4 regions of the Ureibacillus chungkukjangi genome follow, and region 4 is predicted to be linked to each of the others. Evidence: riboswitches for the same ligand, from Rfam matches in the RefSeq annotation. Region 4 holds a riboswitch; each other region holds the start of a gene.
The links. Region 4 has a riboswitch for cobalamin ahead of LG296_RS04190 (iron ABC transporter permease). Riboswitches for the same ligand answer to the same signal wherever they lie in the genome.

Region 1 (5,492 bases), 1.1 Mb from region 4:
GGAAACCGGAAATTTATATATCACGATTCTTACCTTTGTGCTCTCCCTGTTATTTTCAATCTGGATGTTCCGGACGATTAAAGCCATGAATGACAAACTTGCTAACGAACAATCCAAACGTGCCGTATATGAGGAACGGGAAAGACTGGCTCGAGAGCTTCACGATGGGATTGCTCAATCTATTTTCTTTATGAATATCAAGCTAAAAAAAGGGGATACAGAAGCTGCATCTCGTGCCCTTTCCACTATTGATAATCATGTACGCCAAGCAATTTTCAATTTGCGATCAGAGCCTGAAATTGATGATTCTCTAAATTCCAGGATAAATAAATGGCTAGCTGAATGGAGCTCGTTGACTGGTGTTGAGGTAGAGGAAGCTATACAAATTCCTCAAGGATTCTTTACCACCAAGGAGGAAATCCAAATCTTCGCCATTATTCAAGAAGCCTTTGCCAATATCCGAAAGCATGCAGATGCTTCAAAAGCGAAGGTAATTATTGAGGAGATGAAAGATGGATGGCAATTAAAGATTTCTGATGATGGTCGTGGCATTAATTTCTCTAAGAAATCCAACAAGCAATACGGTCTATCAATGATGGAAGAACGCACAAAGCAGCTTGGTGGAGTACTTGAAATTAGAAATAGACACCCATATGGGACGGAAATAATTGTAAAAAAGGAGTGATAATTATGGAGTGCTATCGTTTAATAATCGCGGACGACCATCCTCTAGCAAGGGAAGGAATTCGAAGTGTACTGGAAGCTGACGAATCATTTTCGATCGTAGGCGAAGCGACAGATGGACTGGAGGCCTATGAGCTATGTGGGGAGCTTCAGCCTGATTTACTTCTATTAGATATCAATATGCCTAGATTGAACGGACTTGAAGCAGTAAGGAAAATTCGCTTATCGTATCCTCAAATCCACGTTGTTATGTTAACGGTATCTGATGATGTAAAGGACTTATTTACAGCAATACAGTTTGGTGCACAGGGGTATCTATTAAAAAATATGGAGCCTGATGACTGGATTGAGTATCTTCATGCACTTCTAGGGAATCAAACAGAAATTTCACGAGAGATTGCCAGTCGATTATTGTATCGATTTCGCACGGGCAGTAGCTATGATGATGAACCCAGCCCTAATACTTTGACGCCGAGAGAGTGTGAGATTCTTTCAAAGGTAGCAAACGGGGACACGAACAAACAAATTGCACAAGCGTTTTTCATAGCCGAGAATACAGTGAAAAACCATATAAAAAATTTGCTCGAGAAACTTCAGCTTGATAACCGTGTTCAGCTTGCTGCGTATGCTGTGAGACATGGCTTGATCGCTGATTAAAAACAGAGCCAACCTATAGTTAATGTTGGCTCTACTAGTGATTCTATATTCGCTTTTTGCTAAAACAGTTAATGCCCTTTTATTTCCCTTTTAGCTCTCGGCGAAGCTTTACTTGTTCGTAAAGAAGTCTTTGTTCCTCTGTTTCTATTACAATCTGTGGAACCTCCCGAGGTTTTCCGCCTTCATCAACAGCCACCATTGTGACAAAGGATTCGGTTGTTAAAGTGCTTTCCCCGGTTTCTACTTGAAAAGCAGTAACTCTAACAAATACAGTAAGAGAAGTTTTACCTGTATAAACGACAGTTCCTTCCAATTCCAAAATATCGCCTACTCTAGCTGGAGATAGAAAATCCACAGAGTCGATGGATACCGTGACTGTATTGCCACCTGAATACTTCATAGACGTAATTGCCGCTACCTCATCTATATAAGCAAGTACTTTACCACCAAAAATAGTGCCATGGTGATTTGTATCTGGCGGTAAAATTAAATGTGCTTGGATTGTTCGCATAAATCCTCCCCGTTACCACTATCCTCTATAAAACCTGTTAATTCTTTTTTTACATTGATATATGCATAATGGATGATTTTGTGATCTTCTGGGTTTTCGTTTATTAAATCTTCCAGTAATTGATTTACGGAGCTAAATTGTTCAACTACTAATGAGCTCATAATATACTCTTTAAATTTTTCCTCATAATACCGAATTGCTTGGATTGACATGAATTTTAGCTCCTAGATTAGTTTACCAACGTTTTCCGAGAACTATCTCGTAGTAGTTTTGCTGCTTGAACCATTCTTTTTAGTGCCGCTATTGTTTCCGATTCCTGTCTAGTTTTCAGACCACAATCAGGGTTTACCCAAAACTGCTCCTTCGATAAGACTTCCAGACTTTCCTTTAAAATAGTTTCCATCTCTTCAACCTGAGGTATACGTGGACTGTGAATATCATAAACACCTAGACCTATTCCTAGCTCGTATGGATTTTCTTTTAGTGAGGCAATCAATTCTCCATGACTTCTTGATGTTTCCAATGAAATCACATCTGCATCAAGAGCTCGAATCGGATCTAAAAAATCGTTGAACTCGCAATAGCACATATGTGTATGAATCTGGGTTTCATTTTTCACACTGGATGTTGCCAGTTTAAACGCATTAACCGCCCACTCTAAATAAGTTGACCAATCTTCTCTTCGAAGTGGCAGGCCTTCACGCAGGGCTGGCTCATCTACCTGAATAATTTGAATGCCCGCTTGTTCCAAGGCCTCTACTTCTTTGCGTAGCGCTAGCGCAATTTGGTTAGCAACTGCTTCTCGAGGAATATCATTTCGAACAAATGACCAATTCAAAATCGTAACAGGTCCCGTTAACATCCCTTTTACATATTTAGACGTTAGGCTTTGAGCATCCACTACTTCCTTCACGGTCATTGCCTCTGACCACTCAACATCCCCATAAATAATTGGTGGCTTCACACAGCGTGACCCGTAGGAAACTACCCAGGCTTTTTCAGTAAAGGCGAATCCAGTTAGCTGCTCCCCAAAATACTCGACCATATCTGTTCTCTCAAATTCTCCATGGACTAATACATCTAGACCGATTTCTTCCTGAATAGCAATCCAACGCGCAGTTTCCTCTTTTATAAAGGCTGCATATTCCTCATTTGTAAGCTCATTTTTCCGCCAGGCTGCACGTGTTTTCTTTACTGCTGGTGATTGCGGAAAACTACCAATTGTCGTCGTTGGAAAATCAGGCAATCCTAATGCTGTTTTTTGAATTTCACGGCGTTCTTCAAAGCTTTCTAACCTTACGAAATCCTGATTTGAAATTGATTTAACTAAATCATTTACACGAGCATTGTTTCTAACCGGATGTGTAGCAAGGGCTCTAATGCATTCCATACTTTCTGATACAATCCCCTCTTTTGCCCAGTGCTGAGTGCTCAAGAAATGTGCGACATGAACGATTTCGTTTATCTTTTCATCGGCAAATGATAGGGCGTTAAGTAAAACGGAATCCAGCTTTCGCTCATTAGCCGTTGTAACAGGTACATGCTGCAAACTACAAGAACTACTAACCCATAAATCGTTAGCATTACTTAAATTAAGGATGGCTTGGACATCACTTGCCACTTCAGCTAAATTGGCAGACCAAATATCTCGACCATTTACTATACCGATATTTAATACTTTGTCTTTCGGGAAGCCTGATTTTCGAAGCGCCTCCAGGTTTTCTTTTTTTCCATGAACAAAGTCAAGACCAATCCCTGCAACAGGCAATTGAATAAGATTTTCATAGTTTGTCAACGCTTCAAAATAAGTTTGCAGCATTATGTTTGCCTCTGGGACTGCCTCTGTTAGTTGTTTATAGATTTCTTCTACTAACCGCGCTTCCTTAGATGACAGACTCTTCGTTAGTGAGGGCTCCTCTAGTTGAATCCACTCCGCTCCAGCGTCTACCAGCTCTTTTAAAACCTGAGCATAAAGAGGAATGAGAGCTAATATAAACGCTGCACGTGTTTTCTCATCATATCCCTTTGATAAATCAACAAAGGTATAGGGTCCAATTAAAGTCGGTTTTGTTAGAAGGCCTAGCTCTTCTTTTGCCTCTAAAAAGTAAGCTAACAATCTATTTTCGGTTACATATAAATGCTGGCCTTCATACTCAGGCACAATATAGTGATAATTGGTATTAAACCATTTAGTCATTTCACAAGCTACAGCCTGTTCTGTTCCTCTTGCCATTGCATAATAACAAGTGAGTGCAGATTCTTTTTCTAGCAAGTTATTATAGCGGTTTGGAATAATATTAAACATCATCGCTAGATCAAGCATACGATCGTAATAGGTAAAATCACCGATAGGTATTAAATCTAAGCCTAAAGCTTGCTGGCGCTGGATATGCTCCAAACGTATTGCTTTCATCTGCTGTTCAAATTGTTGCTCTGTTAGTTCTTTTTTCCAAAATCCTTCAACAATCCTTTTCCATTCACGGTTTTCACCTATATAAGGGTAACCAACTACTGTACTTACGACATTCATATATACGCCTCCTTTTTTCTACATAACCCAAAAGAAAAAAGCTATTTCTATGTTCAGAAATAGCTTCGGATTTATCTATGCATGACTAAAAAAGCGTAAAAGAAATTTACGATTATTTCGCACAGAACACCACCTATTTCCACGTAGGCATTGGGTGTGTACTAGAATTAGGCAGGTCTCCTGACTTATCATCAACGCTCCTCATGCCTTCCCGTTTTCACAGTGGCTAACAGATTCGCTCCGAATTACAGTTGCGGGACAGTGTTGGATTTGCACCAAGCTTCCCTTTTAAGCTTATTCTCATAAGCACCTATTCTTACACGTTATGTAATTGTTTTTCACTATATCATATATAGCTATTTTTATAAACTAAAATTTCAGAAATCTCACATTACAGATTTAACCTTATCCATTCCCACCTAAATAGATTGGTGTAATTTCACTTTCTACAACTTCACTGCCCTCATGTTTCACATAATATGCCCTTGCTTCTGGTCTTGAGCTAACTGTTTTTGTTAAAGCTTCATCGATAAAATGTAACGCTACTCCATCATCCACTCCATAGCCTGCTTTTATTTCATCGGCTAAGATTAATTGCTGATAGGATGGCCTGCGCTTATTTTCCCCATCGTAATGTGGGCAATTGCTCCCTTTTAACAATCCCAAGCAATCTATTTTATATAAAGGTCCATTCAATGGGTCTGTTAAGCCTTCCTCAAACCAACAAATTGAGCCTGCACTTAAACCAGCAAGAACGATTCCTTTTTCATATGCCCTTCTCAAAATATCATCTAAGCCCCATTCCTTCCATAGCACAAGCATATTTCTAGTGCTCCCGCCACCAACATAAATGATATCCTGTTCAAATACAAATTCTTCAAGCTTCTCAAAGTTTGCATCAAATAAAGATAAATGGTTTGTTTCACAATTTAAGCTATGAAATGCTCTGTAAAATCTCTCAATATAATTGTCCTGATCTCCTCCAGCCGTCGGAACAAAACAAACCTTTGGAATCTCTTTGTTTACCTGCTTCAAAATATACTCATCTAGGGCTAGATTGTCGGGTTCCATAGAGAAGCCTCCTCCGCCCATCGCTATGATTTGTCTCAT
Region 2 (5,492 bases), 1.1 Mb from region 4:
AGAAGCCCACTGCAACTCCATGGATAGATTCATCTCGTAAAATGAGCGAAATGACCTCTGCTGAATTACGCAGGATTCCTTGACCGCCCAAATAGAGAGGATAGAAAAAGCCGGAATAGAATAAGAAGGACTCTAGCATAACGGAAGAGAACATCGCCTTCCATAAGCTTTCTGAATTTCCTTCCTCTATATTGTTGTAGATATCCGCAATTTTAGTTGCCTTGTACTGAAGATATTCGTTTTTCTTTACCCACTCAAATAATTCGTCAATTTCTGTGTTTGTACATAGAGTAGTGAAAATATAAGAGTAAGATTTTGCATGGATGGCTTCAAAAGCCCCGAAAACAGTGAAAACAGCTTTTTCCTGTAAATCTGTTGCATAGGTAGCAATTTGGTTCATGCCAATATTAGTTTGTACGGTATCAAGGAGTGTAAGCCCAGCAAATACCTTTTTGTATGTTTCCTGATGCTCAAAGCTTTGCCACTGTTTCACATCCTTACTAACTGCAATTTCTTCTGGGAACCAAATCTGCTTCCATTGTTGGTCCCAAAAAACTTGTGCAAGCTCGCTTGTCGGTTTATTCCAATTGACGGCCTCATAAATTATATTTGACATGCTATACACTCCTCTAATGTTTGTAATCGTTGACGTACATAGTAAACTGATTTAATGCCGCGCATCCAAGCATAGATATAGATTTTGGCTAGCTGTTCAGTTGTCCACGCATCCGTTACATAGAGCGTCATCGAAATCCCTTGGTCCACATGCTTTTGGGCAGCAGCATATAAATCGATTAGGTCATAAGCATTGACATCATATGCTTCAACATAGAGGTGAGCATTATCATTATTTAAGAATGGCATTGGGTAAATGGTGCGGCTATCGGCATAATCGCGTACCTCCACGCGTTCTGTAGAGGGGGCGATGGAAGCCGTGCAGGATCTTATATAACTTATGGATCCAGTAGGAGCAACAGCCATTCTATAGCTATTGAACAAACCATACTTTTTCACACCTTTAGCTAGCTCCTTCCACATTGCTGCTGTTATAATCGGCACATTCCCTAGGGCTCGTATTGTAACAGTCTGGAAAGGCTTTTCCTCTTTATTGATATACGAGTCAAAATAGTTTCCATTTGCATATTCACTCTCTTCAAATCCATAAAAAGTCTCTCCGCGCTCTTTCGCAATCTCCATCGAGCTTTTTAGAGAATAATAGTTTAAAGCTTCCATAAAGCCATCTATAAATTCAATAGATTCCTTTGAGCCATACATGATGCCTTGCGTCACTAAATGCCCGTGCAAATTCATCACACCGAGACCAACTGAATGCATGAGTTTATTTGCCTTAGCAACAGATGGTACATTTTTGATATAAGTCATTTGGGATACATTCGTTAACAGCCTCATTGCCGTATCAACTAACTTCCCAAAATCAGCTACCTTACTTGCCTCATGCATATCAATTGAGCCTAGATTACAGGATACATCCAAACCATAGTCATTCGGTTCATCTTGATCTGTGATAATACTCTTTTGCTGCACCTGTAATATTTCCGTACATAGATTTGACATTTGAACGCGCCCAATATTTTTCAGTGGGTGCACTTCATTCACGTTATCATCAAAAATTTCAAAAGGGTAACCAGATTCAAATTGCGCTTTTTTCACTTCTGTATAAAGCTTTCGCGCATTTAATCGTTTAATTTTTCGAACCCTTGGATTATCCAGTAGCTCGTGATACATTTCCGAAATTGAAATTTCAGACATTCTTTTTCCATATTCTTTGTAAATATCGTATGGACTAAAGAGCACAATATCCTTATCCCGCTTCATCAGTTCAAAGAAAATACTCGGAATAATTATCCCAGTAGACAATGTCGCTAAACGGATTTTGTCATCTGCATTTGGTTTTTTGGAAGAAATAAAATTCTCAATATCAGCATGGAAAATATTTAAGTATACAACGCCCGAACCGTTACGTTGGCCGAGCTGATTAGAATAACTAAAGGAATTTTCTAGAAGCTTAGCAACCGGTATTACACCACTTGCCCGATTTTGGATTTCCTTAATTGGATCTCCTAATGGGCGCAAGTCCGTTAAGTTAACACCCACCCCACCACCAAGGCGTGAAAGCTCCAAACAATAGCCAATATTTTCAGCAATACTATTCATAGAGTCGTCCATCGATAGCTTAAAGCAGCTTACTAGTTCCCCACGTGCCTTCTTCCCGCTATTTAAAGCTGTTGGTGTAGCAGGTTGATAGGCTTCCATCATCGCCTCCACAGCTCGTTCTGCTAATTCTGCATCTCCTTGAGCCAGATACAACGCAATTATCACAATACGATCCTCATATTTTTCAAGAATCTCTTCACCATCACGACTCTTCATAGCATAACTATCGTAAAATTTACTTGCACTCATAAAAGAGGGAAAGCGAAAGTTGTAATCATATGCTTTTTTATATAAATGTTTAATAAATTCTAAGTCATACAGTTCAATAAACTCTTTCTCGTAATAACCTTCCTCTACTAAATAACGAAGCTTTTCTTCAATATCGATAAAGTACCGCAAGCGAACGTTCACATATTCTAAAAAGTAACGTCGTGTAGCCTCACGATCCTTTTCTAGCTCTAATTGTCCCGTTGTGTTATAGCGATTGAGCACATCATTATTTAACTTTAAATACGTCTTCATTACATCACCCTCGTTTCATAAAACTGTTGAATCATTTCATAATCCTTTTGATATCCACGCAATTCTATTTTCCGTACCAATGGCACCTGATAGCGTGAGACTATTTTGTCTCCTGCTCCACCAAATACGTGATGACCAAAGTTGCTATTGCCACTGACTACAACACCTTTACAGAGAGAGCCATTATGTTCTAAAAATTGGGCAACCTTTGTCGGAATATCTCCAAACCCATCTGTATAAGTAATTAATAAATAAGGCTTGTCCAGCTGAAGTCCTTCTTTAATCTCCACGGCTTCACCCTGTATTTTGGAAACGACATAACGTACATTCCCAGTTCTGCTTGCGTAAGCAATCATTGTGCAACCAACTCGATTTGCGAAATGATCTCTTTAACGTCCCCTATCAAGCGCCCTTCAATTTCTAAAACTGGAACTGTTAGTAACCCTGACTGAATAAGAAATTCTTTTTCATGTGGTTCATGATCGATATTGACCTCTTCGACTATAACTTTCGCTTTTTCCAGCTCTGATTTTACCCACATGCATTTTGGACATACCGTTTTTGTATATAATTTCATCGAATCTCTCTCCTTGTGGTAATTTTTCAAAATAAAAAGGCTATCTCTTCGAAAAGAGATAGCCTAAAAATGGAAACGTCCTAAGTGAATTGAAAAAGGGTACGTCCCCATTTCTCAATCCCCGAAGAAATGAATGATCTGTTTTACTAGGCAGGTCTCCTGGCTTAGCTTCACCCTTTGATTCCCTTCCCATGAAAACACAGTGGTATCGAATCATTGTCAGCATCACAGTTGCGGGGACAGCGTCGGAATTACACCGAACTTCCCTATTAAACTACATGTAGTAGTACCTAGTTAAAACAAACACAATATATAGTTTTAATTTACGAAGATAAGTGTAGCATAAATTCTAATATTATGTAAATGAGTAAATCTTCATTTGCTATACTAAAAATATGATAAAAAAAGACAGAGAATTAGTGGTGAAAAATATGTCCTTTTCCATCTTAGTTACGAGTGATATCCATGGACGACTCGATCGTTTTGAGAAATTAGTCAAGCAAATGAAATCCTTAAATGCTGATTTAGTAATTGATAACGGAGATTTTCTTGATGGTAGTCCAGCCACTTTTTATTATCAGCACATCCAAAAAAGCCAGCATCCAATGATTGAGCTAGCAAATCAAATCTATGATATTGCGATTTTAGGAAATCATGAATTTCATAACAGTCTTCTAGCTCTAGAAAAATTACGCTCTGATTGTCGTTTTCCTTGGATTAGCTGCAATATCAAAGACTTCGCTAAACCGTATTACGTGCAAAACATTAACGAAAAAAAGTTTGTCATTGTAGGTGCTACTACTCACTTTACACCTATGTGGGACGAGCATGGATATGTGAAGGAGCTAATATTTGAGGACGCTTTAAAAGCACTGCATTTCTGGGTAGATTATGTAAAAGAGCATGAAAAACCTGATTATCTCATCGTTTCCTATCATGGAGGCTTTTCCGAGGACCCTTCAACAGAGGCTGTATTCCAAGCGAGAACCGGTGAAAATCAAGCAAATGAAATTCTAGAAACGATTCAGGATATTGATTTACTTATCACTGGTCACCAGCATTTATATATAAATACAAGGCTGCAGAACACTTTGATTATTCAACCGACTTCTCACAGCAATGGTTTTTTCGAGGTTCAAATCGATTTTGAAGAGGGACATAGTCATGCAATCTTCCATCAACTAGAGGATAGTCAATTTTCTTATCCAGCAGAAGTTGAAGAATGGTTAGATCAAGAGCTCACATACATACAGGATGACTATTCATATAAGGGTTTATTGTCCTCCAGGCTTTCTAGCCATCCTTTTATACAGCTAACTCATGACATGCAGCTCAAAGCTACAAATGCCGAAATTTCTGTTTGTGATCTTTTGTATTTGGAGAAAGGTGGGTTCAAAGGTAGCATAACCAATCGGGTTTTACTTAAGAATTCTCCACGAGAGCATAAGTTACAGGTCATTTCACTTTCAGGGGCTGAAATAAAAGAATTAATGGAGTTAAGTGCCGCCGTTTTAGCACTCAATAAAGCTGGCGAAATTGATTTTAGTACAAATGTTTTCCCTGGTACCCAACAAGCCTATCAATATGATTTCTGGGGCGGAATTTCTTATGTATTTGATGTGAAGGAGCCAGTGGGGCAACGTGTACAGGAGATAGTTTTCGAGGGTAAGCCACTTGGAATGCATCAACATTATCAGGTAGTATTCAACAGCTATCGTTTAACCGGGGTTGATTTTCCTTTATTAAAAAATCGAGAAATCCTTTATGAAGCAACTCAAACAGTTCCTTTTTTATTTAAGGGCTATTTACAAGCTTGCTTCCCTAAAGCTGTTCCGAATCATGGACACTTTAAAGTACGGTACTAATTACTAAAGCCCTCCAAAAAATTTGGAGGGCTAGCTTTTTCTACTTTGTTAAATATTAGAAGCCGTATCCACCGCTACCACCGAAGTAGTAAGCACCAACAATAATTAGAAGAATGAATAGTACTACTAATAAAGCGAACCATGAACCGTTTTCACCAGTTCCGTAACCGAAATCACCGCCAACACTTTTACCCATTCTAAAACACCTCCTCATTTCGTCGAACTCAGTATCAATATATGCACCTTTGATATTGTGTTCTAGACGAATGTATTGGTGAGAATGCCTAGTTTGTAGTGGAAAACCCTATAGGCGTAGCTTTTACACAGGATTTTAAAAGGCTCAAATACATTTT
Region 3 (5,492 bases), 1.6 Mb from region 4:
GAAATATGTAATTATAGCAAATAAAAGCGTATATATAGTGAATGCAGTCCATATCTTCTGCGGGTTAACCTGCGATTTAAAGTAAGCAGCTAACCCTTTTTCTTTAATCGTATGCGTAGTAACAAAGTAGACTAGTAGTCCTAATCGACTTAATAGAGGAACAGCTATGAAAAATATAATGATCCCTTCTGAATCATTATGTAGTAGTTCAAAAACAAAGCCTATTTTTAATAACACCAACACTACTAAACTAATAGCACCAAAGGCACCCACTCGAGGATCCTCCAAAATTTCAAGACGACGCGCTTTGTCCTGATATGAGAAATAAGCATCTCCCATATCAATCCATCCATCTAAGTGTAAGCCCCCGGTCATAACAATACCGGCAATAACAACTAATATAGCAAATAATAAATTCGTAAGTTGTAGATATTGTTCATTTACTAAATAAAGGACACTAATCGTACCACCCATTAAAATCCCTAAAGCTGGTAGCATTGCATACATTGCACTTACAGTTTTCTGATTCATAGGCAATTGCTTTCGAATGGGCAATGAAGAGAAAAACTGAAAGGATAAAAGGAATCCAATAAAGCTATTTTTCAAAATAAGCACCTCTATTTCCAACGTTTAATCTTACTATAATCCATTTCATAGGCCTCGTCACTGTGATGTACAATCCATTGATGAAGTATGCCTAAAAGAGAACGATAGTAATTCACTTCTGAGTAGGTTGAACTCTGCTCATCAAAAATTTCGTTGGATACAAGTATTACAATTGCGCCATCCTTGGTCCATTGAAGTAGCTGTTTTTTTAAAGTTTTAATATACTTTTCGATTTCAATTATGCGTTCGATACTGTCAAGCTGCTCTGTTTTGTATAACACATTACTTAACCAGGTTGTTATACACTCCCATAGAATTACAGAATTAGCTGGATAAATTACTTCACTAAACACCACTTCATCTTGAATTTCTATTGTTTTCCACTGGATAGCCGCCTTTTTACGATCAGCCTGATGCCGTTTGATACGCTCAGTCATTTCTCTATCAAAAGCAACACCTGACGCTATATAATATAAATTTTTGCGTTCAAATTTCTGATAGAGCTCCTTGGCATAATCCTCAGCGAAAGCACTTTTACCACTTCGAACGCCACCAGTTATAAAGATGAGTTTACTCATTTGTACCTTCTCCTTAAAATTCGAAAAGAGCAAATTCAACTTAAGAATTTGCTCCTTACATTTCACTTAGTTAAAAATTTCCGGATAAATGGTTGAAGCAATTAGTTCAATCGCTTCCCCGATTCGTGGTCCTGGACGATCTAAGATATCAGCGTTCAGTTCATAAACCTCTTCATTTTGAACAGCCGTAATATTTGACCATCCTTCACGTGCTAAAATTTCGCCTTTTGGATCCTCACTATAATTTACAGTAGTTATAATCGCTTCTGGATTACGAATAATTAAATCTTCTTCTGATACTGCAAACCAGCTTTGCTGATCGGCATAAATGTTTTCAACTCCAGCAGCTTCAATTAGCTCTTGCTGGAAAGTACCAGAGCCAACTGACCAAATATCAGGCGATGGCGAGATTTCAAAGTAAACTTTTTCCTTTTTATCTAGAGAGACCGTTTTTTCTTGAACCGCTTCAATTTGATTTTCGATTCCAGTAACAATTTCATCTGCTTTTTCTTCAACTTTTAATACTTCTGCAATTTGCTCAATATCTCCATAAACATCTTCGATAGTTGAAGCAGTTTGAATAACAAATACCTTCAGCCCAGCATTATCTAATTGTTCGATATGTGTTTCTTCCCCAACTGTATATGCAAATATTACGTCAGGCTGCAATTCAACTACTCTTTCGGTATTAATAGTCATAGAATCTGAAATACGTTCAATTTCAAGTGCTTCTTCAGGGTATGTATCAAATTCCGTTGCACCGATTATTTGCTCGCCTACCCCTAATTCAAATAAAATTTCAGTATTACTTGGTTGTAAGGATACGATTGTTTTTGGTACTTCCTCAAACGTCACTTCCACTCCACGATCATCAATCACTGTATAAGCACCAGATTCTTCTGTAGTGCTCGCATCATCTTTTTTGGCTGGCTCAACTGAAGTTGAACAACCAACTAATAATAATGAAATAGCTAGAGGTGCTAGCCATTTTTTGTTTATAGCTTTCATCGTATTTCCTCTTTTCTTTTTTTCTTTGTTGGGTAAGATTTACTTATAAATGGAATTTCCTTTACTTCATGCTTTTGATTTGAATAGACAGCCATTACAAAAAATACGTTTGCAAGTAACCCCAAGTAATCGAACAATATTTCAGGTACATCACGTTCTTCGCTTACTTTATGTAGCGCACGGTAGGATTTTTTTGCTTCGCTACGACAGATATGAAGCAAGGAACCCACTTCACTACCTTGAGGCAATAAAAATTGCTTAATCACTTCTCCTACCTCTTCAACATAATAATCATAGCGACTACTCAACCATTGTAAATCTTCCTGTGAAATCGCCAATTTCCCACGTACAGAGCCGTTCAAATGATAGCATAGTGGCTGGATGACTTGTAAATCCTCATACACATCTTTGCATGCTTCATCTGTATTTAACATTGGCAAAATCGCTCCGACTCTAGTTGTAAGTGAATCTGTTCGAATTTCATAATCAACCAAACTTCCTTTTTCACGCATAAACGGATAGCAGCTATAGCGAATATCCTTTCGAATTATCCTCACCTCCATGAAATTTTGATTAGTGAATGACCAATTCAGATTTCAGAGAATATAAAAAGCCACCCAAATAACGGATGGCAAAAGATTACAGAACAAACTTATACAAATAGATTCATTCAATTATGCCGTACATTCCCTTTATTTCCGAAGAGGTTTGTTACGATCAGAAAAGGATAGGTCTCCTGGCTTGTGCATAGCATTTCAAAGAGCCTTCCCATCCTGAGACAGTGGCTTATTCTTCAAAACTAACACATACAGTTGCGGATACAGCTTCGGCATTTAACCGAATTCCCAATTAAGCGTTAATACGCATCTTTTTCCTGCAAACAATATTCACTTAAAAGCAATATAACATATTTTTCAAAATAATAGTATTTAAATTTATAACTAAACATTACTTATGACTAATTGCAGCTTGTGCATTTTCCATAGATTTCGAATTTATGGGCTTCAATTGTATATCCTGGAAGCTTTTCATTTAGCATTTCCATTGGACAAATTGAAATTTCCTTTACATTCCCGCATTCCATGCAAATAAAGTGATGATGGTGGTGATCAGATTCACATTGCATACGGAAATTTCTTTCACCATTCAACTCTGTTTCTTCTAAAATACCAAGATCAACAAATGTAGATAAATTACGATATATTGTATCAAAGCTCATGCCAGGAAAATCTTTTTTCAAAACAGATAAGAGATCCTTTGCAGTTAAATATTTTTCAGTTTCTTCGAACATATTCAATATTAACTCTCGTTTATCTGTTTTTTTATAACCATTATCCTTTAATATTTCCCATGCTTTTGTTAAATTCACTTAACTGCTCCCCTTTCTTTTGCATTTGTTTTAAGTAAAAGCTTTTTAACGAGGATCACAATCAATAAAATTATAATTGATGTTACTACGATTGTTCCCCCCGGTGCGAGGTTCAAATAATACGCACTTATTAACCCTATTATAACAGCCGCTTCCCCGAAAAGAATCGAATAGATAATCGTTTGTTTAAATCCTTTTGCAATTCGCATACTCGCTGCAACAGGTAAAGTGATTAATGATGAAACCAATAAAATCCCAACAATTCGCATACTTGCAGCAATCACTAATGCCACTACAAGCATGAATAAGAAATGAATCCATTTTGCTGGTAGCCCACTTGCATGGGCATATTCTTCATCAAAGGCTAAGACAAACATTTCTTTAAAGAATAAAAAGATAAATATAATGACCACAATGGCAATACTTACTACAACCCATAGGTCTTGCCTCGAGACAGCTGAAACCGAACCAAATAAATAGCTCATTAAATCCGTGTTAAAGCCGCTTGCCAATGAAACAAAAATCGCAGTCAAACCAATCCCTGCCGACATAATAATCGGAATCGCGAGCTCTTCATAATGCTTGTAAAGTCGACGCAATCGCTCGATTAATATAGAGCCGCTAACTGCAGCAACAATTCCTAAATAAATTGGATTTAAAAGTATTAATGCTGAGAAGCTCTGACTTAAGTATAAGCTTCCCGCTATCCCTGCTAACGTAACATGAGATAACGCGTCTGCGATTAGTGACATTCTTCTTACTACTATAAATACACCTAGTAACGGTGCAATAACTCCAATAATTAGCCCAGAGATAAAGGCATTTTGTAAAAATTCATAGTTTAAAATTGCTTCAATCATTTTGCCTTCTCCTCATTAATGAATCTTTCTAACGGAATGTCCATACCAATTGTCTAATTGAGTTTGAGAAATTGTATCAAACTCCTTTTTAAAGCCATGGAAATGAATCGTTTGATTTAAGCAGGCAACATGACTGATTCGGTTGGATACCGTATCAACATCATGAGTAACTAAAATAATTGTCTTATTTTGTTCCTCGTTAAGCTTTGCAAGCATATCATAAAATGATTGGACATTTTCGTGATCGATTCCTACAGTTGGCTCATCTAAAATCAATACCTTAGGATCTGAAATAAGAGCACGCGCGATAAACACCCTTTGCTGCTGTCCACCTGATAGCTGACCAATATTACGAGTTAGGAATTGCTCCATACCAACTGAGCTTAGCGCCGCTATCACTTTACTATTAACATCCTTTGGCATTCTTTTAAATAGGCCAATTTTTTTTGTTAAACCACTTTTAACAACCTCTTCAACAGTTGCTGGAAAGCCTGAGTTGAATGCATTGGATTTTTGAGAAACATAGCCAATCCACTCTCTATTATGGAATGTTTCATTTGTTTGGCCAAAAAGCTGAACTTCTCCTGTCATCGGCTTTAATAATCCTAGTAATAGCTTTAACAAAGTCGACTTACCTGAACCATTTGGACCAAGGATGGCAAGGAAATCTCCTTCCTCGACCTTTAACGAAATGTTTTTTAAAACTTGTGTATATTCATATTGAAAGGAAACGTTCTTCATATCAATTAATGTTTGACTCATATTTTCTCTTCTTTCTAATTCATAATCATTACGATTTACAACTTGTTAGTATAGTTCATTCCTAGCCAAAAGTAAAGTAAGTTTACTTAGTTTTTATGTAAAGCTTGAAGATTTTTGTAAAGCGCCTTGAAAGGATGTTATATTTTTGAAACAGATCGAGTTTATTGAACAATTTCTTTCTAAATCAGATCGAGAAATTGTGAAGTTTTCAAGAGAATATGGGATTGATTTAACGATTGAAGAGGTACAACGTTTAAGACCCTTATCTCAGCGTGCCTCCATCACTTGGTTATTTACTGGCATACCCAA
Region 4 (5,492 bases):
CCAAGGGTATTTGAACAAGTGGAAGCGCTACCAAGAAATGCTTCAGGGAAAATTCTAAAACAACAATTGAAGCAACAGGTGGTGAACTAAATGAAGGTTTTGCAATCTTCTAGTAAAAGAGAATCAAACTTTTTTGAAAATGATGAGACGCTTCACAAAATACTAGAACAAATGCTGGAACCGAAGCTCTTAGAATATGCAAAACGAGAATTGCAGGATTTTGGGGAGCTAGTTGCCGGTGAAATTGATGAACGGGCAAAGCATACTGATAGGGAGGGAGAGCCTCGACTAAAACGATACAATAAATACGGTGAGGAAACTTCAGAGGTATGGGTCAATGAAGGCTACAAACAGACAATTCAGCAATCCTATAATACTGGAATCGTGGGCTATGTCCATAAAGAAATTCCACAGTTAGGGAAAAAGGGGAACTATGTTTATAGCTTTGCACAGGGCTATCTGCTTTCTCATGCCGAACCAGGCTTTTATTGTCCAGTGACGTTAACGATGGCAACAGCCTATTTACTGGATCATTATGCAAGTGAGGAATTGAAGGCACGATTTCTTCCCTATGTTTGTTCAACAGGGGAAGTGGAATTATTTGAAGGAGCTACCTTTTTAACGGAACGACAAGGTGGATCCGATGTAGGTGCAAACGTGGTTAAGGCACGTTTTGATGGAGAAGGCTACCGGTTATATGGCGAAAAATATTTTGCTTCAAATGCAGGAATGTGCGGAGTTGCCATGGTATTGGCACGTATCCCTAACGCACCAGCAGGGTCAAAGGGGCTGACGCTTTTTGCAGTACCGTGGAAAAATGAAGATGGCTCAGTCAACGGGCTAAGAATTCGCCGGCTAAAGGATAAATTAGGCGTTCGTGCAGTGCCGTCTGGAGAAATAGAGTTTGATGGTGCGCGTGCCTATGTTGTTGGGGACCCAAGTAAGGGCATATACTATATGCTTGAAGCTCTAAATCTCTCTAGGATTTGTAATGCTGTAGCTTCAGTAGGGATTATGCGACGTGCGTTTCTAGAAGCGAAGCACTATGTTTCCAATCGTGAGGCATTCGGGCAAAGCTTGACGAACTACCCGATGATTCAGGATTCTTTAGGGAAATTAGCAGCAAAACTACATGTGGAAGTAGCTGCTACATTTGATTTGATTCAGCAATATGATCTTGTTACGAATGGGAAGGGAACTACGAGAGAAACGGTTTTGAATCGATTGTACATCGCTATTATGAAGAAGGAAACGGCAGAGCATGCAGTCAAATTTGCAAGTGAAGCCATCGAACTTCATGGAGGAAATGGCTATATCGAAGACTTTGTCACACCGCGATTATTACGGGATGCACAGGTTCTGACGGTGTGGGAAGGTACGGCGAACATTTTAGCCCTTGAGGTCATTCGATTATTTAAAAAGTATGATGCACATAATTTATTTATTGAAGAAATGAATAAGCGATTACTAGCAATTCCAACATCAAAGTTGAAAGAAATCGTCGAAGTTCAATTAAATGTAATCGATAAGCAGCTACAGCTATTTGTTTCCTTAGATGATGCCACACAAACTTATGATGCAAAGGCAATTACAGAAAAAATGGCCCTTATTTATGAAAGTGTCATCGCTATAGAATGGGCAGCTCAATTTGGAGATAAATATGAAAAGTTAGCGGAAATCTATTTAGAAGAAACCTGGGAGCTGCGTAAAGTAGGTGACCCAATGAAAACTGTTCAGTATTTCCATGAAATAATCTAATAGTGATGGGAGAGTGCTTAAAAAAAGAAAGGGTGCTCTTCTGAAGTGAAAAGTGTAAATACAATTTGTGAAAAAGCATGGCGATCGTAATCGAGTTCGCCATGCTTTTTATTTAAGCGGAAAATTTTCGGTTAATGGTTCAAATAGAGGCCTAACAAGCAGAAATAAGAGAAGATTTTCCTGTTAATCTCTATATAATAAGCCGAAATTCACGGGTTTTGGCAAAATAAGCGGAAAAACTTCCTTTAATTCAATGAAAATATCACTATATTTCAATTTAGAAGGAAATTTTTCGGTTATTCTTCAACCCTTAACCACTCCAAAACCGCAATCCATTTTAAGAGACTCACCAGCTTACAATCCATATTAAGTTACTAAGAATTTGACGGATGAAAGAAGCTAAAAGTAAAATAGACTTATAAGATAGAGAGCGGATTTAGTCTGATAAGGAGATGGCGAATTTGAAAGGTTTATTTATTAAGACTGAAGAACAACGAAAATGGTTAAAAAAGCTAGCAACCCTAGAAGCAGAATTCAAAGTTAATGCCCAACAAATTGATGAACAATCAATCTTTCCTCGCGAGCATATTCAAAAGCTACGTGATATCGGGTATACGAAAATTACCTTACCGAAAGAATTAGGTGGCGACGGTTTTACTATTTATGATGCTATTTTGTTACAGGAAACCCTAGCGAGCTACGATGGAAGCACAGCGCTTTCAATAGGCTGGACGGTATTAACGGTGGGTGAATTATTTGAGAATAAATATTGGGAGCCTGCGAAGCTAGCGGCCTTTGCTAAAGAGGTAGAAAAAGGAGCAATTATTAACAGGGCTGTAAGTGAAGCGGCAACTGGCAGTCCGATTCGTGGAGGGCGCCCTGGCACGACGGCAAAACGTGATGTGGACAACTGGATTATTAATGGGCGAAAAAGCTATACGACTGGCTCACCTGAGTTAGACTACTTTTTAACCTCTGCATGGATTGAGGACGAGGAGAAAATCGGCTTCTTTTTAATACATAAAGATACACCAGGGATTTCTATAGAGGAGACCTGGGACGTTATTGCAATGCGTGGAACAGGGAGCCATGATTTAGTGTTGAATGCCGTGAAATTGGATGCATCTGATTTGGTAGAAGTCCCTAACTATACGACAGGCTTCAAATTGAATGGATGGCTGCTCATGATTCCCGCAACATACCTAGGAATTGCACAAGCAGCACGTGACTATGCAATACAATTTGCCAAAACTCATTCACCGAACAGCATTCAAGGGACAATAGCTACGTTACCGAATGTTCAAGCATTGCTTGGTGAAATCGAATTGGAATTAGCCCAAGCCCGATTTGCATTATATGGTGCTGCACAAAGCTATGTGGAATTGAAAGCGAAAGAACAAAAGGGTAAAACGCTAACAGAACAGGAAGGCTTGGTTATTGTTAATGCAGTAAATGTAGCAAAGCATGTTGTCACTAATGCTGCCATTACTGTAGTCGATAAAGCGATGCGAGTAGTTGGAGCAAAAAGCCTACAGCGCTCAAACCCGCTACAACGTTATTACCGTGATGTGCGTGCGGGACTCCATAATCCACCAATGGATGATTTAACGATAAAAAAATTAGCTGAAATGGTACTGAACGAAAAAGCATAATAAAACAAGTTTAATGGATCAATGATACTCGAAAAGTTTTATACATTCTTTTCCATAAATAAAGTATAATAGAGAGAAATAATTTCATAGCTAGTAAAGGTCTTTTTGCAAAGCTTTGCAAAAAGAGTAAAAGGGAAGTTGGTGAAAGTCCAACGCTGTCCCGCAACTGTAAATGGGAGTGCCCCTAAAGTCCACTGTTACGAAAGGCTCGTAATGGGAAGGAGGGGAGCATGATGAACATAAGCCAGGAGACCTGCCTTTATGATAACGATTCAAACCTTACGAGGATAGGGGGAGTACTGCGATTGTAATTCTATTAATTACAAAAGTCTCCCTTTTGACTTGGCTAGGGAGGCTTTTTATTTTTATGAAAACAAAGGTGAAGCAATGAAATACAATTCAATTTCTACTAAAAAATATAATATTGTAAAGAATAGTGTTGGGGTCGTGTTGTGAAAAAGAAAATGGTATTTGCTTATAGTTCATCTATCTTAATTTTATTCGTTAGCATTTGGCTTGGGGTTTCGATTGGCTCTGCAGATATACCTCTTTCAACATTATGGGATAACGAGACCAATCCAAGTGCTTATAGTATATTATGGGGTATTCGAATGCCTCGTGTAATTTTAGCTGGACTTGTCGGGTCGTCACTTGCCATTGCAGGGGCAGCCTTTCAAGGATTACTTAAAAATCCTTTGGCAGATCCATATACACTTGGTATTTCCTCCGGTGCTTCTGTTGGAGCAGTGGCAACGATTTTCTTCAGTCTTTCAATACCGGTACTCGGGTCTTACACTCTGCCGTTATTCGGGATGGTCGGTGCATTTCTTTCAATGATTCTTGTCCTATCCTTTGCAAGACTAATCGACCGTTCTATGAAAATGGAAACACTTATTTTAACAGGGGTCATATTCAGCTCCTTTTTAGGATCCTGTATTTCATTAATGATTGCACTTACAGGCCAACAGCTCCGTGAAATTACAAGCTGGTTACTGGGTAGTGTGTCTATGCGTGGATGGCCATATGTGCAAATGATTCTACCTTTTGTTGTAATTGGTGTTATTTTATTGTGGTTAAATCGTCGAGAATTAAATGCCATGATGTATGGTGATGAACGAGCACAAGCTTTAGGAGTTAATGTGAAGTTGAGAAAGTATTTAATTCTGGCAGGAGGTTCGATGCTAACAGGGGCGGCTGTTTCGGTTTCAGGTACTATTGGCTTTGTAGGATTAGTCGTTCCACATATGACGCGTATGCTTTGGGGTACTGATCATCGTCATTTACTAACGCTGTCATTTTTAAATGGAGCAAGTCTATTGATAATTTGTGATCTTGTTTCTCGAACGATTATCACACCATCTGAACTGCCGATTGGTGTTATTACAGCCTTTATCGGCGCGCCAGTCTTTTCATATATCTTCTTTAAGCAACGAAGAAGTAGGGGGTGAAACTATGCTAAAGGTTCATAATATTTCTGGCGGTTACGGAGCGGCTCCTATTCTATCAGAAATTTCATTTCAAGTTGAAAAGGGAAAAATGATAGGCATACTTGGTCCGAACGGGTGTGGGAAGTCAACGCTATTGAAGGTAATCAGCGGCATAATGAGTCCTACTTTTGGAAATGTCTTCATAGATGGCAAGGAGATAGATCAATACTCAACACGTGAGTTAGCTAAAAAGATGACGATTTTACCGCAATTACACGCAACTGCATTTTCAAGTACGGTACGGGAGACAGTTTCCATTGGTCGATATCCCCATCAATCAGGCTTCTTTTCAAGCTGGAGAGCTGAAGATGAAAGTGCCGTAAAAAAGGCGATGCAGCAAACGGATATTGAGAAATATGAAAATCATTATTTAGAGTTTTTATCGGGTGGGGAGCAGCAACGAGTTTTTATAGCCCAGGCTTTAGCCCAGGCATCTAGTTTACTGCTGCTTGATGAGCCAACGAATCATTTGGATATTGCACATCAAAAGCAAATATTGGATATGATTCGAAAGGAAGTAACTGAAAATGATTTAACCGTTGTGTCCGTTTTCCATGACATTAACCTGGCATCACTCTACTGTGATGAAATACTT

Region 1: linked by a shared signal. The riboswitch ahead of metE (5-methyltetrahydropteroyltriglutamate--homocysteine S-methyltransferase) and the one ahead of LG296_RS04190 (iron ABC transporter permease) in region 4 are both predicted to bind cobalamin.
Region 2: linked by a shared signal. The riboswitch ahead of LG296_RS18175 (glutaredoxin) and the one ahead of LG296_RS04190 (iron ABC transporter permease) in region 4 are both predicted to bind cobalamin.
Region 3: linked by a shared signal. The riboswitch ahead of LG296_RS11855 (hypothetical protein) and the one ahead of LG296_RS04190 (iron ABC transporter permease) in region 4 are both predicted to bind cobalamin.

Annotation. Positions count from the first base shown of each region.
Region 1 covers NZ_CP085009.1:3,695,496-3,700,987, forward strand. The annotation lists gene LG296_RS18240 (sensor histidine kinase) at 1-685, shown strand, start outside; gene LG296_RS18245 (response regulator transcription factor) at 691-1,341, shown strand; gene LG296_RS18250 (acyl-CoA thioesterase) at 1,421-1,852, opposite strand; gene LG296_RS18255 (hypothetical protein) at 1,828-2,064, opposite strand; gene metE (5-methyltetrahydropteroyltriglutamate--homocysteine S-methyltransferase) at 2,082-4,382, opposite strand; cobalamin riboswitch at 4,535-4,711, opposite strand; gene LG296_RS18265 (peptidase E) at 4,788-5,492, opposite strand.
Region 2 covers NZ_CP085009.1:3,679,099-3,684,590, forward strand. The annotation lists gene nrdF (class 1b ribonucleoside-diphosphate reductase subunit beta) at 1-616, opposite strand, end outside; gene nrdE (class 1b ribonucleoside-diphosphate reductase subunit alpha) at 604-2,697, opposite strand; gene nrdI (class Ib ribonucleoside-diphosphate reductase assembly flavoprotein NrdI) at 2,697-3,053, opposite strand; gene LG296_RS18175 (glutaredoxin) at 3,050-3,274, opposite strand; cobalamin riboswitch at 3,406-3,583, opposite strand; gene LG296_RS18180 (bifunctional UDP-sugar hydrolase/5'-nucleotidase) at 3,670-5,139, shown strand; gene LG296_RS18185 (YjcZ family sporulation protein) at 5,195-5,335, opposite strand.
Region 3 covers NZ_CP085009.1:2,383,622-2,389,113, forward strand. The annotation lists gene cobS (adenosylcobinamide-GDP ribazoletransferase) at 1-606, opposite strand, end outside; gene LG296_RS11845 (bifunctional adenosylcobinamide kinase/adenosylcobinamide-phosphate guanylyltransferase) at 618-1,184, opposite strand; gene LG296_RS11850 (ABC transporter substrate-binding protein) at 1,251-2,192, opposite strand; gene LG296_RS11855 (hypothetical protein) at 2,189-2,740, opposite strand; cobalamin riboswitch at 2,901-3,078, opposite strand; gene LG296_RS11860 (Fur family transcriptional regulator) at 3,151-3,561, opposite strand; gene LG296_RS11865 (metal ABC transporter permease) at 3,558-4,421, opposite strand; gene LG296_RS11870 (metal ABC transporter ATP-binding protein) at 4,437-5,183, opposite strand; gene LG296_RS11875 (endonuclease IV) at 5,329-5,492, shown strand, end outside.
Region 4 covers NZ_CP085009.1:809,868-815,359, forward strand. The annotation lists gene LG296_RS04175 (class I adenylate-forming enzyme family protein) at 1-90, shown strand, start outside; gene LG296_RS04180 (acyl-CoA dehydrogenase family protein) at 91-1,758, shown strand; gene LG296_RS04185 (acyl-CoA dehydrogenase family protein) at 2,220-3,410, shown strand; cobalamin riboswitch at 3,491-3,686, shown strand; gene LG296_RS04190 (iron ABC transporter permease) at 3,875-4,858, shown strand; gene LG296_RS04195 (adenosylcobinamide amidohydrolase) at 4,863-5,492, shown strand, end outside.